Regions from separate parts of the Bacillus sp. LQ16 genome, predicted to be linked through region 1. Evidence: riboswitches for the same ligand, from Rfam matches in the RefSeq annotation. Region 1 holds a riboswitch; the other holds the start of a gene.

Region 1 (7,833 bases):
TTTCTGTTACAACTTTACGAAGTGTACCCTCGTCAGAAATTTGAACAAGACCTTTCGCTTTAACGATTTCTTCTGGGTCTCCACCTTTTTCAATTAATTCATTAAATACTTTCTTCGCGATTTTAGAAGAAATTGTACCCTTTTCAATTAATTGAACCATTTTAGATAAACCAGCAGGCGTTAATGCAACGTCTTTTAATTCTTTTTGTTGTTTGTTTAAGTATGCAAGTACTTCACCCATTAACCAGTTCGATGTTAATTTCGCATCAGCACCGTCTGCAACAGTTGCTTCAAAGAAATCAGACATCTCTTTCGTTAATGTTAACACGTGTGCATCATAAGCTGGCAAGCCTAGTTCTGCAACGTAGCGAGCTTTACGTGCATCTGGAAGTTCTGGAATAGAAGCTCGAACTGCTTCTTTCCACTCATCATCGATGTAAAGTTCAACTAAGTCTGGCTCCGGGAAGTAACGGTAATCGTCAGATCCTTCTTTCACACGCATTAAGATTGTTTTCTTCGTTGCTTCATCATAACGACGTGTTTCTTGTTGGATGATGCCACCAGATAACAATTCTTTTTCTTGGCGCACTTGCTCATGCTCAAGACCTTTTTGTACGTAAGTGAATGAGTTTAAGTTTTTCAGTTCCGCTTTTGTACCGAACTTTTCTTGTCCAACTGGACGAAGAGAAATGTTCGCATCACAACGCAAGGAACCTTCTTCCATCTTACAATCAGATACACCAGTGTATTGAATGATTGATTTTAACTTCTCTAAGTATGCATATGCTTCTTCTGGCGTACGCATATCTGGCTCAGATACGATCTCGATTAAAGGCATACCTTGACGGTTGTAGTCTACTAATGAACCATCAGCTGTATGCGTTGATTTACCAGCATCTTCTTCTAAATGAAGACGTGTAATACCGATACGTTTCTTTTTACCGTCTACTTCGATTTCAATCCAACCATTTTCACCAATTGGCTTATCAAATTGAGAGATTTGGTAAGCTTTCGGGTTATCTGGATAGAAATAGTTTTTACGGTCAAACTTCGTTTCCGTTGCGATTTCACAGTTTAATGCCATTGCAGCTTTCATTGCAAAGTTAACTGCTTCTTTATTTAAAGTAGGAAGTACCCCTGGGTATCCTAAGTCAATTACACTTGTTTGTGTATTTGGCTCCGCTCCGAATTCTGTTGGACTCGCAGAGAAAATTTTCGAATTTGTTTTTAACTCAACGTGAACCTCTAAACCAATAATTGTTTCTAAATTCATCTATGCTCGCCTCCTTACAGACTTGCTTTTTTTGTATGATAGTCTGTTGCTTGCTCAAACGCATGTGCAACGCGGTAAATTGTCGCTTCATCGAAGTGTTTACCAATAATTTGTAGACCAAGTGGCATGTTGTTAGCACCGAATCCACATGGAACTGAAATCGCTGGAACACCCGCTAAGTTTACTGGGATTGTTAAAATGTCATTTGCATACATTGTCATTGGATCGTCAACTTTTTCTCCCACTTTAAATGCCGGAGTTGGTGTTGTTGGTCCAATAATAACATCATAGTTAGCAAATACATTTTCAAAGTCGTTCTTAATTAATGTACGTACTTGTTGTGCTTTTTTGTAATATGCATCATAGTAACCAGAGCTAAGAGCAAATGTACCAAGCATAATACGACGTTTAACTTCATCACCGAAACCTTCACTACGTGTGTTTTTGTAAAGGTCTAATAAGTTATTTACATTATCAGAACGAACACCGTAACGCACGCCATCAAAGCGTGAAAGGTTAGCAGATGCTTCAGAAGAAGATAGTAAGTAATACGTTGCTAGAGCGTATTTAGAGTGTGGAAGAGATACTTCCTCCCAAGTTGCGCCCATACCTTCTAATACTTTTAAAGCAGCTAGTACTGACTCACGAGCTTCTTCGCCAACACCTTCGCCTAAGTATTCTTTCGGTACAGCAATGCGTAAACCTTTAACATCGCCTGTTAAACCAGCTAAATAGTTTCCAACTTCAACGTTTGCAGAAGTTGCATCCATGCGGTCAATACCTGAAATAGCTTGTAATAAGTATGCATTGTCTTCTACTGTACGTGTAATCGGTCCGATTTGGTCTAGTGAAGATGCGAATGCTACTAATCCGTAACGAGATACGCGTCCGTAAGTTGGTTTTAAACCTACAACACCGCAATATGCAGCTGGCTGACGGATAGAACCACCCGTATCAGAACCTAGAGAGAATAGTACTTCTCCTGCTGCTACAGCTGCTGCAGAACCACCACTAGATCCGCCTGGAACGTAATCTAAGTTCCATGGGTTTTTCGTAGCGTAGAATCCTGAGTTTTCATTTGAAGAACCCATTGCGAACTCGTCCATGTTTAATTTACCGATTGTAATTGTGTCAGCAGCTTTTAGCTTTTGCACAACTGTCGCATCATAAATTGGATCGAAGTTTGCTAACATTTTGCTCGCACAAGTTGTACGAAGACCGTTAGTTACAATGTTATCTTTTACACCAATTGGCATACCGAATAATAAACCATTATCTTCAGCGCCGATTTTTGCATCTAATTCTTTCGCTTTTGCGCGTGCATTTTCTTCATCTAATGTAAGAAAAGCTTTTACGTTATCTTCAACATCCGCAATACGTTTGTAAGATTCTTCTACTAAATCCGTAACGGAAATTTCTTTGTTGTTTAACTTCTTATGTAACTCTGATACTGAATGATCAAATAATGACATCGAAATTCCCCTCCTCTATTCTAATACTGCTGGAACACGGATTTGATTATCTTTGTGATCCGGTGCATTTTTTAATACTTCTTCGACTGGTAAACCTTTTTCTGGTACATCTTCACGCATAACATTTTTCATAGTTAATACATGAGTTGTTGGTTTTACATCTGTTGTATCTAATTCATTTAACTGTTCTGCAAATGTAACAATTGCATCTAGTTGTTTTTGAAATTTTTCTGCTTCTTGATCAGTAATTGCAAGACGTGCTAAATGTGCTACGTGCTTTACATTCTCAACGGAAATTCTTGACACGGCTAGGCCACCTCCATAATATATCGTTCAATCTACAATACTATTGATGATACCAAATTTTCAGTACTTCAAGCAAGTCAACACAGAGTACTTACGCCATTTTTACATAAAAAAAGAAAGGCAAATGCCTTTCTTTACAATCTACTCTTTATCTAACGGTTTATTTTTCGGAAATCTCTCGTTATCTTCTTCATTATCACGAATTGTTTTTTGTAATACAAAACAAGACATCGTTAAAAATAATGTTCCAATTAAATAGTATCCTTTTACACTAAGCGTTTCATCTAACGTATAAATCCCAATTAGCATACCTGAAAGCGCACAAACAAATGAAGTCCATGCTAAAAACGTGAACGCTTGCGTATTACGTCTTCTCATCGTTCTCCCCCTCGTTAGCTGTATACCCATTATAGATAAGTATATTTACCATGATGGATTTTTATGTAAATTCTAGTTTTATATTTATAAATCTATCATAAAAGAATACTATTTTAAAGAAAGTTTTCTGCCTAATCTGAAAAAGCAATCTAAACAATTGGTTTTTCAGATTACCTTACTGTTCGCTAGCTACTTTCATTCATAAAAAAAGACCAGGAAAACTCCTGGTCCATTACTCTACTTAACAAACATTGGATTCTACGTTATACAAAATTGGAAGGTACAGAATTAGGGTTCGTTTGTTAAGTTTATATGTTGAACGAACTAACAGCGGAGGGGTTCCTTCTGTTAGTCCATTAAACTCAATCATTATTTTACGATTTTTTCAAGCTCCTCAAGTGAAAGATCAACTGAAATTGAACCATCATTTGTTTCTTTCTTAATTGCATCTGTTACTTCTTTTGAATGGTATAGTTCAATTACTTTTTTCAGTGTTGGATCATCTTTATCTTTCGTACGAGCTGCGAAAATATTAATATAAGGCTTCGCATTTTCATTCTTTGGATCTTCTAAGAAAATAGGATCCTTCGCTGGATCTAATCCAGCTTGACCAGCAACACCGTTATTAATAACTGATGCCGCTACATCTTTTAACACACGAGGTGTTTGCTGTGCGATAACCGGCGTGATTTTTAACTTCTTCGGATTTTCAGCAATGCCGCTTGGATCTCCAAATAAGCCAAAATCTTTTTTAAGCTTTAATACTCCAGCTGCATCAAGAAGTTTTAATGCACGTGCTTGGTTCGTTGGATCGTTTGGAATTGCAATTTCTGAACCATCTGGAATTTCATTTGCCTTCTTATATTTTTCAGAGTATAAACCCATTGGCGCAATTTGTGTTGTACCAACAGCTGTAATATCTAACTTATGCTCTTTTTTAAATTGCTCTAAGAAAGCAATATGCTGAAATGAGTTTAATTCAATATCTCCATCAGCTAAAGCTTTATTTGGAGTTGTATAATCAGAGAACTCCACCAGTTTAATCTTAATCCCTTCTTTTCCAGCTTTTTTCTTCAAAATTTCCCAAGCGTCTCCATCCGTTCCAGTTACACCGACGCGAACTACTTTTTCTTTCGCTCCTGCACCCGTGTCTCCACTTGAGCAGCCACTTAATGCTGAGACTCCTACAATCGCTGATAATGCAAATGCTAAAATTTTCTTCATTTTCTTTTCCTCTCTTCCTTTTTATGATCTACGTAACAAGACTTTCGCAAAGTAGTTTCCTAAATTTTGAGCTATCTGTACGAGAATAATAAGTAAAACAACCGTTACAAACATAACTGATGTATCAAAACGTTGATAACCATATGTCATTGCCAAGTCACCAAGACCGCCACCACCGACAAGCCCAGCAACTGCAGAAAATTCAATTAAACCAACTGTCATAAATGTGACACCTAAGATTAATGGTGCTAACGCTTCTGGTACAAGGATTTCAAAAACGATTCTAATTGGCGAGGCGCCCATTGCTTGTGCTGCCTCAATTACTCCTTTGGGAACGGAAACAAGATTTGTTTCAACCATTCTAGCAATACCAATTGATGCGACTAACGTCATCGGGAAAATTGCTGCTGCTGTTCCAATCGTCGTTCCAATAACGCTTCTCGTTAGTGGACTTAAAGCTACTAAAAAGATAATGAATGGTACCGGACGAATTGTATTAATTATGATGTTAAGAATAGAAAAGACCCATTTATTTTCTAAAAAGTTTCCTTTTCTCGTTACATATAAAAGTAAACCTAGAGGTATACCCAGAATTGTAGCGAATATAAGGGTTACAATTACCATTAAGAGGGTATCCCCCGTCGCATCTAGTATGCGCGGCCAAAATATACTCCAATCAACTCGCATGAGCTTCTACCTCCTTCAGCTGCACTTGCAGTCTTAGATGTTGTAATGCTTTTTGAATTTCCCTCTGCTCACCTTGCAATTCTACAAGCAGATTTCCAAATAGCACATTTTGAAGTTCAATAATATTTCCATACAGTACATTTACATCGACGTTATAGTTTTTTGCGATATATGATAGTACCGGCTGTCCTGTCTCCTCACCAGTAAATGTTAGACGATAAATTTGACCACCATTTTGAATTTTCGCTAGAACACTTTCTGGTAAATGATCATTAATAACAGAACGTACAAAGTTTTGAGTCGTCTTTGTTTTTGGTTGCGTGAAAACATCGAACAGTTTTCCTTCTTCAATAACTTTTCCCTTCTCCATTACAGCTACACGGTGACAAATTTCTTTCACAACATGCATTTCATGTGTAATAAGAAGGATTGTTAAATTGTATTCTCGATTTACTTTCTTTAATAAGTTTAGAATTTCTGTCGTCGTTTCTGGATCTAAGGCTGATGTTGCCTCATCACATATAAGAATATCTGGCGATGTCGCAAGTGCTCTAGCAATACCAACACGTTGTTTTTGTCCCCCTGATAGCTGTTCTGGATAATAGTTTGCTTTATCTTCTAACCCTACAAACTTCAGCAGTTCATTCACTCGTTCCTTTATCTCGTTCTTTGGCAATTTCGCTAACTTTAATGGATAAGCAATATTCCCAAACACTGTTCTTGAATTAAATAAATTAAAGCTTTGAAAAATCATTCCGATTCTTTGTCTTAGTTTGCGCAATTCTTTCGTCGATAATGATGTAATATCTTTATCATCTATTGCAATCGTTCCTGACGTTGGTCTCTCTAACATATTTACTAAGCGTAATAATGTACTCTTTCCAGCGCCACTAAAACCGATAATGCCAAAAATTTCGCCTTTCTCAACTGATAATGTTACATCCTCCACCGCATGAACAGATCGCCCAGCTGATTCATACACTTTACTTACATTGTTAAAAGAAATCATTTTTTCCCCTCCTATATGCTGTAAAAACTTGAAGTAGAGCTTTCGAGGTAAAATAAAAAGTGCTCTCCTTCTTATCAACCATAAAGATAAGAAGGAGAGCACTTATATGTACTCGTTCACATCTTCTCATCTTCCAAGCCTTTATATGGCTTGCTGGAGTTAGCACGGTATTAAAAAACCCGTTGCTGAGGTATCGTAGGGCCAGTCCCTCCACCTCTCTGGATAAGAATGTATCGATTTAATTGTCATTTAATTAATTCTCATTATAGAACTCAGAATAATAAGAGTCAATACATTTTTTAGAAAAATATTAATTATTCCTTTATTAAAATTTTCAGATGAAAATTCATGAGAAAATAGTAACTTTCAAGGTTATTTAAAATTCTTCTTCCTCATATTTTTAAACAGGAGAATCCTCTCTACGAATTGAATAAATTTATTTGAATATGAAACTCGGAGGCAGATAAATATATGAAAACAGCTCTTTTACTCGTCGATATTCAAAACGATTATTTTCCAAATGGAAAGATGGAATTGCGTAATCCAGTAGAAGCAAGCGAATATGCTAATCAGTTATTACAACACTTTAGAACAAACAGCGAACCTATTTTTCATATCCAACACGTAGCTATAAAAGATGACGCTACTTTTTTCCTACCTAATACAGAAGGTGTACATATTCACGAAAGCGTACGTCCACTTAGAGAAGAAACAGTTATAGTCAAACATTATCCAAATAGCTTCCGAGAAACTAATCTTCTAGAGCAATTACAGCGTTTAGACATTGAACATGTCGTCGTATGCGGGATGATGACTCATATGTGTATTGATGCTACAGTAAGGGCTGCATTCGATTTTGGATTTCAATGTACCGTTATACATGATGCTTGTGCTACAAAAGACCTTTCTTTTAAGAATGCTACTATACCAGCTGTTTATATTCATAATACAATTTTAGCAAGTTTGAATAATATATATGCGGAAATACTTAGCACAAAAGAGTTTGTCCAACGAAAAAAATCCTTTTGAAAATTCAAAAGGATTTTTTTCGACTATATTATATTTACCATCTATTCATGCCCTATTTTGAGGAATTCATATCATACTTATAAAAATCTCACTAATTATTTACATTGATACATTATCATTTTTAATATCTTTTGATTGAGTCCAATTTCCCCATAAAAATTGAATATTACATGTACGAGAAGCTTCCTTAAAACTCATTCCTGTTAATGGATAACATGTGATTTTTATACTTGCAAAAATTATAATTGCTATCATTGTTATAACTGTAATTATTATGAAAGCAACTAATAACATCCAAATTGATTGTGCTGGCCAAATATTCAATCTATTCCCAATATATACAACTACTAAATTATGCATTAAATACACACCAAATGAAAAAGCAGATAAAATTTGTATCCACTTAAACATAAACGGATTCATTGAGTAATTTCTAAAATACTCTTTTACTAATA
Region 2 (7,833 bases), 1.6 Mb from region 1:
GCGAGATGAAGAGCCGGAATATCACGTAATACAATTCGTTTTGTTGAATCAGGCACCATAACCTCAGCCTTCGGTAATGGCTCAATTACTGCTGGAATTTCTACTTTCTTCTCCTCTTTTTTTACGATATGAAGATGACGTTCTTTTTTATCCTGTTTCATCTTCTCACGCTCTTCTTCTTTTTGAAGCTTATTAATAATATCGAGCCCCGTCATCGCATCACTCGCATAACAAACGAGCCCTTTATATGATGGTGAAATCCGATTATCTGTAAACTTTCTCGTTAACGCTGCACCACCTACAACAATGGGAACATCAATATTTGCTGCTTTTAAATCTTCAGCAGTCGTTACCATTTGTTGCGCTGATTTTACTAATAAACCTGAAAGGCCTATAATGTCCGGCTTCTTTTCTTGTACTTCTTGAACAATTCGATCCGAACGTACATTAATTCCTAAATTAATAATCTCATATCCGTTATTCGCTAAAATAATTTCAACGAGATTTTTCCCAATATCATGCACATCACCTTTTACAGTTGCTAATAATACTTTCCCTTTTTTTGCACTATCGCTAGATTCCATATGTGGCTCTAAATAACTTACAGCAGCTTTCATACTTTCGGCACTTTGCAATACTTCAGCAACAATAAGTTCATTATTATTAAATAGTCGTCCTACCTCATCCATCCCTGTCATAAGCGGACCGTTAATAATATCAAGAGGTTTTCTTCCTTCTTCAAGTGCAAGACTTAAATCCTCGTGTAATCCTTGTTTCGTACCTTCTACAATATAATTTGCTAGTCGTTCATCTAGCGTTAACGTTTCTTGCACAACGACATCTTTCTTTTTAGCGACTCGGTAAAAGTTTGTAAATTCTTCTAACGTCTCTTTCGTCGTTTCAAACAGTAATGCATCTGCAAGGTGTTTTTCTTCCTCTGGAATCGACGCATAGCGTTCTAATTTTTCCGTATTAACAATCGCGTAATCTAATCCAGCCTTCGTAGCATGATATAAAAAGACGGAATTCAATACTTCACGTCCAGCCGGTGGTAAACCAAATGATATGTTACTTACACCTAAAATCGTTAAACACTCTGGTAACGCTTCTTTAATAAGGCGAATGCCCTCTATAGTCGCTGCCGCTGAACCAATATATTCTTCATCACCTGTCCCTACTGGAAACACAAGTGCATCAAAAATAATATCTGACGGGCGTATCCCATATTTCGTCGTTAATAATTCGTAACTTCTTTTTGCAATTTCTAATTTTCTTTCAGCACTTACTGCCATACCATCTTCATCGATTGTACCAACTACAATTGCAGCACCATACTTACGAAGAAGCGGTGTTACCTTTTCAAAACGCTCTTCTCCATCTTCTAAATTAATAGAGTTGATAACAGCTTTTCCTTGAATATAAGTAAGTGCTCTTGCCATAACATTTTCATCCGTTGAATCAATCATAATCGGTACTTTTAACACTTTCGTAACTTCTGTCAAAAATTTCTCCATATCTTCTATTTCATCACGATCAGGATCTGCCATACAAATATCAATAATATGAGCATTTTTCTTCACTTGCGCTCTTGCCACTTCAGCAGCCTCTTCAAATTTCCCTTCTGCTACTAATCGTTTAAATTTACGTGATCCAATAACATTCGTTCTTTCACCTACAAATAACGGTCTCATAGACTCATCATATTGCAGTGCCTCTAATCCACTAATTCCATGTCCTTCTCTCTCATGATGGTCACGAGGCTTAAGAGATGCTAGTGCTTCTTTCATTGCTTTTATATGTTCTGGTGTCGTGCCACAACAACCACCGATAATATTAACCCATCCTTCTTCAGCAAATCGCTTCACCTTTTCAGCGAGAGAAGATGGAGACTCATGGTAATGTCCATCTTCATCAGGAAGACCTGCATTTGGATAACAAGAAATGTAACACTCCGATAAATCAGATAGTGAACGAATATGGTCCCTCATAAACTCCGGACCAGTCGCACAATTTAACCCAACAGATAATGGTTTCATATGTTCTACTGATAAATAAAAAGCTTCAATTGTTTGCCCAGCCAGAGTCGTTCCCATTGGCTCAATCGTTCCTGAAATCATAATAGGAACCGTTTTTTTCAGTTCTTCAAAAGCAGCTTGAATTCCAATATAAGCTGCTTTCACGTTACGCATATCTTGACTCGTCTCAACGAGTAATACATCAACTTCTCCTTTTAATAATCCTCGTGCCTGCCTTGTATAAGCCTCAATCAATTCTTCAAAAGTCACACCACCAGTAACACTAATTGCTTTCGTTGTTGGTCCCATCGCTCCCGCAACATATACTTCCTTACCGCTTTCTTTAACAGCTTGCTTCGCCAAAAGTGCTGCCTTTTCATTTAGTTCTTCATCTAAATGAGACAGCTCATAATCACTTAGTACAATATTCGTTGCCCCAAATGTATTTGTTTCAATAATATCCGCTCCAGCTTCAATATAAGCTTTATGAATCTTTAAAATAACGTCTGGTCTTGTTTCTACTAAATATTCATTACAGCCCTCGTACTCTTCTCCTCCGAAATCTTCAGCAGTTAAATCCTCTTGCTGAATCATTGTTCCCATTGCACCATCTAATATTAAAATGCTATTTTGTAATTTTTCTTCTATACACTTCATCAATTAATACCTTCTTTCACTTCTTGCTTTTCTCTTACATATTTAACAAGATGTTCTGTAATTTCATATTTTAAAAATGGTGTAATAAGATAAATACCATTAAAATATTTCATCGCTGCGTCGATCAATTCTTGCGAAATGCGAATCCCTTCCTCAATTGCCGCCTCTTTCGTTTCGTGTCCATCCATTCTCTCTCTTATTTCTTCTGGAAGAGTAATACCCGGTACCTCAAAATGAAGAAAATCTGCATTCCGCTTACTTACTAACGGCATAATTCCAATAAAAATAGGTTGTTCCAAATGCTTTGTCGCTTCATACACTTCTTCAATTAACGCGATATCGTAAATTGGCTGAGTTAAAAAATATTCCGCTCCAGCATCTATTTTTCGTTCCATTCGCTTAACCGCTGCTTTTAAGTGCCTCACGTGAGGATTAAATGCGCCGCCTACAGAAAACCTTGTCGCCGGTCCAATTGATTTCCCTAAAATTGAACGTCCATCGTTCATTTCTTTAATCATTTTAATGAGCTCAATAGAGGACAAATCGTATACAGAAGTTGCACCAGGAAAATCACCAACGCGCGCTGGATCACCAGTTAAAGCTAACACTTCTTCCATCCCTAACGCCGATAAACCTAACAAATGAGATTGTAGTCCAATGACGTTATGATCCCTACACGTTAAATGTGTCAATACCGGGATATCATGCTTCGTTAATAACGCACCCATTGCCATATTAGAAATACGAGGCGATGCTAATGAATTATCTGCTAGAGTAATAGCATCTGCTCCCGCTCTTTTTAAAGCTCTTGCTCCTTCAAAAAACCGCTGTGTATCTAACGTTTTCGGTGGATCTAATTCCACTACAACTGTCGTTTGTTTTTTCGCTTTCTCTGCTAGAGTGACGTGAGCCTTCGAACGTTTCTCATGCGTATGAACAACTTTCGGCCTTTGAATGGTGTCTTTTTCTATTACAGGTGTAACATTCGCAACAGCGTGCTTCATACTTTGAATATGTTCTGGAGTCGTACCACAACAACCACCTAATAACCGAATACCTTGCTCAATAAATCTCGGCGTCATCGCCTCAAAATAAGCTGGGCTTCCCTCATATACGTAACGTCCCTCCACATAATTCGGGAGACCTGCATTTGGGTATGCTGATAAATAGCCATTTTGCGGAATCGATATCATTTTGAAAGCCTCCGTCATATGAAGCGGCCCTAGTTGACAATTTAATCCAACAACATTTGCACCGTAATCTATAAGTTGCTTTAATATTTCATTGACATCATTTCCATTTTGAGTCGTACCTGCTTCATGTAACGCTAATTGAGCAACAATTGGAATGTTCGTTTGCTTACGCAATACTTTAACAGCATGAAGTAATTCAAATTCATCGTAAAAAGTTTCTAATAGTAATCCATCAACCTGTTCTTCTAGTAAAGCCCCTGCCTGTTCAAGTAGCATAAACTCCCTTTCCATATCAGTCGTTGTAACGGCTCCGATATGTTTCATACCACCAATTGTTCCTAAAATTGCATTTTTATCTGTAACAGATGCTTTCGCCAGTTTTACTGCCGCTCTATTAATTTCTGTAACTTGATTTTCTAAGCCGTACATACGTAATTTCGCCTCATTTGCTCCATACGTATTCGTTTGAATTACATCTGCTCCAGCAGCTACATATTGTTTATGGATCGATATAATTAAGTCTGGATCAGATACATTCAATTCTTCAAAGCTACTTTGCAAGCCATGTGAATGCAATAACGTTCCAACCGCACCATCACCTATTACAATTCCTTTTGATAATAAATCTAGTAATTTCACGAATCTCCCTCATTTCTATCAATATAAAAACCCCCTCTTCACTTTGAAGAGGGGGACATAATCGTTCCTCCTCTTATTATGCAAAACATTCGTTTTGCAGGTATTAGCACCGTTTCAAACATTTCGTTTGAAGGTTGCCGGGTTTCACAGGGCCTTTCCCTCCACCGCTCTCAATAAGAGTTGTCTTTATTATTTTATTTATGTAGCTAAAAGGAAATGCGTTCCCCTTTTAACAATGTTTGTTAATTTTTTAATAAATTTAGCATGCACAAAAGTAAAAGTCAATGACACTTGCGGAAAAATAAAAATTTTTCAAAATAAAGTTGCAATTCAATTATCTTTTGTTGTAAAGTTAAAAACATAATAAAAATTTCATACGAACATTCTTATCTAGAGAGGTAGAGGGACTGGCCCTGTGACGCCTCAGCAACCATTAACATTTTGTTAATAAGGTGCTAATTCCAGCAAATTGTGAAAGATTTGACAGATGAGAAGAAGACTCTATTCAAACCGAAAGCCTTCTTCTTAGAAGGCTTTTTTTATTTTATATTCACTTAATGTTTCAATTTAAAAAGGAGGAATTTTCACATGTCAACAATCGAAACAAAACTAGCACAAATCGGCAATCGCAGTGAAACTACAACTGGAACGGTTAATCCACCAGTTTATTTCTCAACCGCTTATCGTCATGAAGGAATTGGTAAATCTACTGGCTTTGACTATTCACGAACTGGCAATCCAACTCGAGGTCTTTTAGAACAGGCAATCGCAGACTTAGAATATGGCGAACAAGGTTATGCCTGTAGTTCAGGGATGGCGGCTGTTCTCCTCGTCCTTTCTCTATTCCGCTCTGGAGACGAACTTATTGTATCTGAAGATTTATACGGTGGAACGTATCGATTATTTTCTGAACATGAAAAAAAGTGGAATGTTCGATGTAGATACGTAAATACACAGTCTATTAAACAAATTGAGCAAGCTATCACAACTGAAACGAAGGCTATTTTCATAGAAACTCCAACTAATCCATTAATGCAAGTTACTGATATTGCTGCTGTCGCAACTGTAGCGAAAAGGCACGGACTACTTCTTATTGTAGACAACACATTCTACACACCTTATATACAGCAACCATTAACAGAAGGTGCTGACATTGTACTTCACAGCGCAACGAAATATTTAGGGGGACATAACGATGTACTAAGCGGACTTGTCGTTGCAAAAGGAAAGGAACTTTGTGAAGAAATCGCTCATTATCATAATGCATCAGGTGCAGTTTTAAGCCCATTTGACTCATGGTTATTAATTCGCGGTATGAAAACGTTAGCGCTTCGCATGAGACAGCATGAAGAAAATGCGAAAGCAGTTGTTGCATATTTAAATGATGAAGACGGGGTGACAGATGTATTTTATCCTGGAAGAGGCGGCATGATTTCATTTCGCCTTAAAGATGAAGCTTGGATTAATCCATTCTTACAATCTTTATCCTTAATTACATTTGCCGAAAGTCTTGGTGGTGTAGAAAGTTTAATGACTTATCCAGCAACGCAAACACATGCTGATATTCCTGAAGAAATTAGAACAGCAAACGGTGTATGTAATCGTCTTCTTCGATTCTCCGTTGGCATTGAAAATAGTAACGATTTAATTCAAGACTTAAAGCAAGCCATTAAACTTGTAAAAGAAGGTGTAAGAATATGAGTTATTCTATAGATACACTCTTACTACACAACCAATATAAACATGACTCGCAAACAGGAGCTGTGAACGTTCCTATCTATAACACATCAACTTTTCACCAGTTTGATGTAGATACGTTCGGAAAATATGACTATAGCAGGTCAGGAAATCCAACTCGTGAAGCTCTTGAAGATATCATTGCTTTATTAGAAGGTGGAACAAAGGGATTCGCCTTTGCATCAGGCATTGCAGCGATTTCCACTGCATTCCTCCTTCTTTCACAAGGTGATCACGTACTCATTTCAGAAGATGTATACGGAGGCACTTACCGAGTGATAACTGAGGTACTCTCCCGTTACGGTGTTTCACATACATTTGTTGATATGACCAATTTAGAAGAAATAAAACAAAGCATTAAACCAAATACAAAGCTCTTTTATGTAGAAACACCTTCTAATCCACTTTTAAAGGTGACAGATATTCGCGAGGTTTCTAAACTTGCAAAATCTATTGGGGCTCTTACTTTTGTTGATAATACATTTTTGACACCACTATTCCAAAAACCACTTGAACTTGGAGCTGATGTTGTTCTTCATAGTGCCACAAAATTTATTGCTGGGCATAGTGATGTTACTGCCGGATTAGCAGTAGTAAAAGATGCAGAACTCGCTCAAAAGCTTGGATTTTTACAAAATGCATTCGGTGCTATTTTAGGACCTCAAGATTGTTCTCTCGTACTTCGCGGTCTAAAAACATTACATGTACGCCTCGAGCATTCAGCTAAAAATGCCAATAAAATTGCACATTATTTACAAGAGCACGCTAAAGTACAAAATGTCTATTATCCGGGATTACAAACACATCTCGGATTTGATATTCAACAATCTCAAGCAACATCAGCTGGAGCAGTCTTATCATTTACTTTGCAGTCAGAAGATGCACTCCGCCAATTTTTATCAAAAGTAAAATTACCTGTTTTTGCAGTTAGTTTAGGAGCTGTAGAGTCAATTCTTTCTTATCCAGCAAAAATGTCACATGCAGCACTGTCGCAAGAAGCTCGTGATGAAAGAGGAATCTCTAATTCATTACTTCGGTTATCAGTCGGTCTTGAAAATGTTAACGATTTAATATCCGATTTTGAAAATGCCCTTTCTTATGTAGAAGAACCTGTAAATGCATAGAGAAAAAAGAAGATATGAGAATAGGTTTTCATATCTTCTTTTTATGCGATTTAGTTATAGTCATTTGAAATTTTTCTTATAGTCCATAAAAAATAAAAGTATATCATCTATTTCTAAAAAATTGATTAATTGATATATTAAAAAATGAAAAAGGGGTAAAAATAATGAATACTTGTGCAGATATTTTAATCGTTATCGATTTACAAAATGGCGTATGTTATGGCGGAGAGCATTTATTTGATTTACAGAACTTACTAACAAAAGTAAATAAAAGAATTTCTTCATACAGAAAATTAAATAAACCAATCCTTTTTGTTCAACATTGTGATGATGATTTAGTACCCGAGAAAGAACTTTGGGCTATTCATACCGATCTTGATGTTCAAGAACAAGATTTTTTTGTAAGAAAAACACATGCAAATTCATTTTATAAAACAAACTTAAAAGAAATTTTAGATCAATTATCTG

Evidence for each region. Region 1 has a riboswitch for S-adenosylmethionine ahead of AC3EMB_RS01805 (methionine ABC transporter ATP-binding protein). Riboswitches for the same ligand answer to the same signal wherever they lie in the genome.
Region 2: linked by a shared signal. The riboswitch ahead of metI (cystathionine gamma-synthase/O-acetylhomoserine thiolyase) and the one ahead of AC3EMB_RS01805 (methionine ABC transporter ATP-binding protein) in region 1 are both predicted to bind S-adenosylmethionine.

What each region holds. Positions count from the first base shown of each region.
Region 1 covers NZ_CM173491.1:334,178-342,010, reverse strand. Annotated here, with positions in the region: gene gatB (Asp-tRNA(Asn)/Glu-tRNA(Gln) amidotransferase subunit GatB) at 1-1,273, opposite strand, end outside; gene gatA (Asp-tRNA(Asn)/Glu-tRNA(Gln) amidotransferase subunit GatA) at 1,288-2,745, opposite strand; gene gatC (Asp-tRNA(Asn)/Glu-tRNA(Gln) amidotransferase subunit GatC) at 2,761-3,051, opposite strand; gene AC3EMB_RS01820 (YiaA/YiaB family inner membrane protein) at 3,193-3,429, opposite strand; gene AC3EMB_RS01815 (MetQ/NlpA family ABC transporter substrate-binding protein) at 3,799-4,653, opposite strand; gene AC3EMB_RS01810 (methionine ABC transporter permease) at 4,675-5,340, opposite strand; gene AC3EMB_RS01805 (methionine ABC transporter ATP-binding protein) at 5,330-6,349, opposite strand; SAM riboswitch class I at 6,473-6,578, opposite strand; gene AC3EMB_RS01800 (cysteine hydrolase family protein) at 6,821-7,378, shown strand; gene AC3EMB_RS01795 (acyltransferase) at 7,478-7,833, opposite strand, start outside.
Region 2 covers NZ_CM173491.1:4,140,847-4,148,679, forward strand. Annotated here, with positions in the region: gene metH (methionine synthase) at 1-2,672, opposite strand, end outside; gene AC3EMB_RS20875 (bifunctional homocysteine S-methyltransferase/methylenetetrahydrofolate reductase) at 2,672-4,504, opposite strand; SAM riboswitch class I at 4,575-4,684, opposite strand; SAM riboswitch class I at 4,888-4,998, shown strand; gene metI (cystathionine gamma-synthase/O-acetylhomoserine thiolyase) at 5,093-6,205, shown strand; gene metC (cystathionine beta-lyase) at 6,202-7,365, shown strand; gene AC3EMB_RS20890 (cysteine hydrolase family protein) at 7,530-7,833, shown strand, end outside.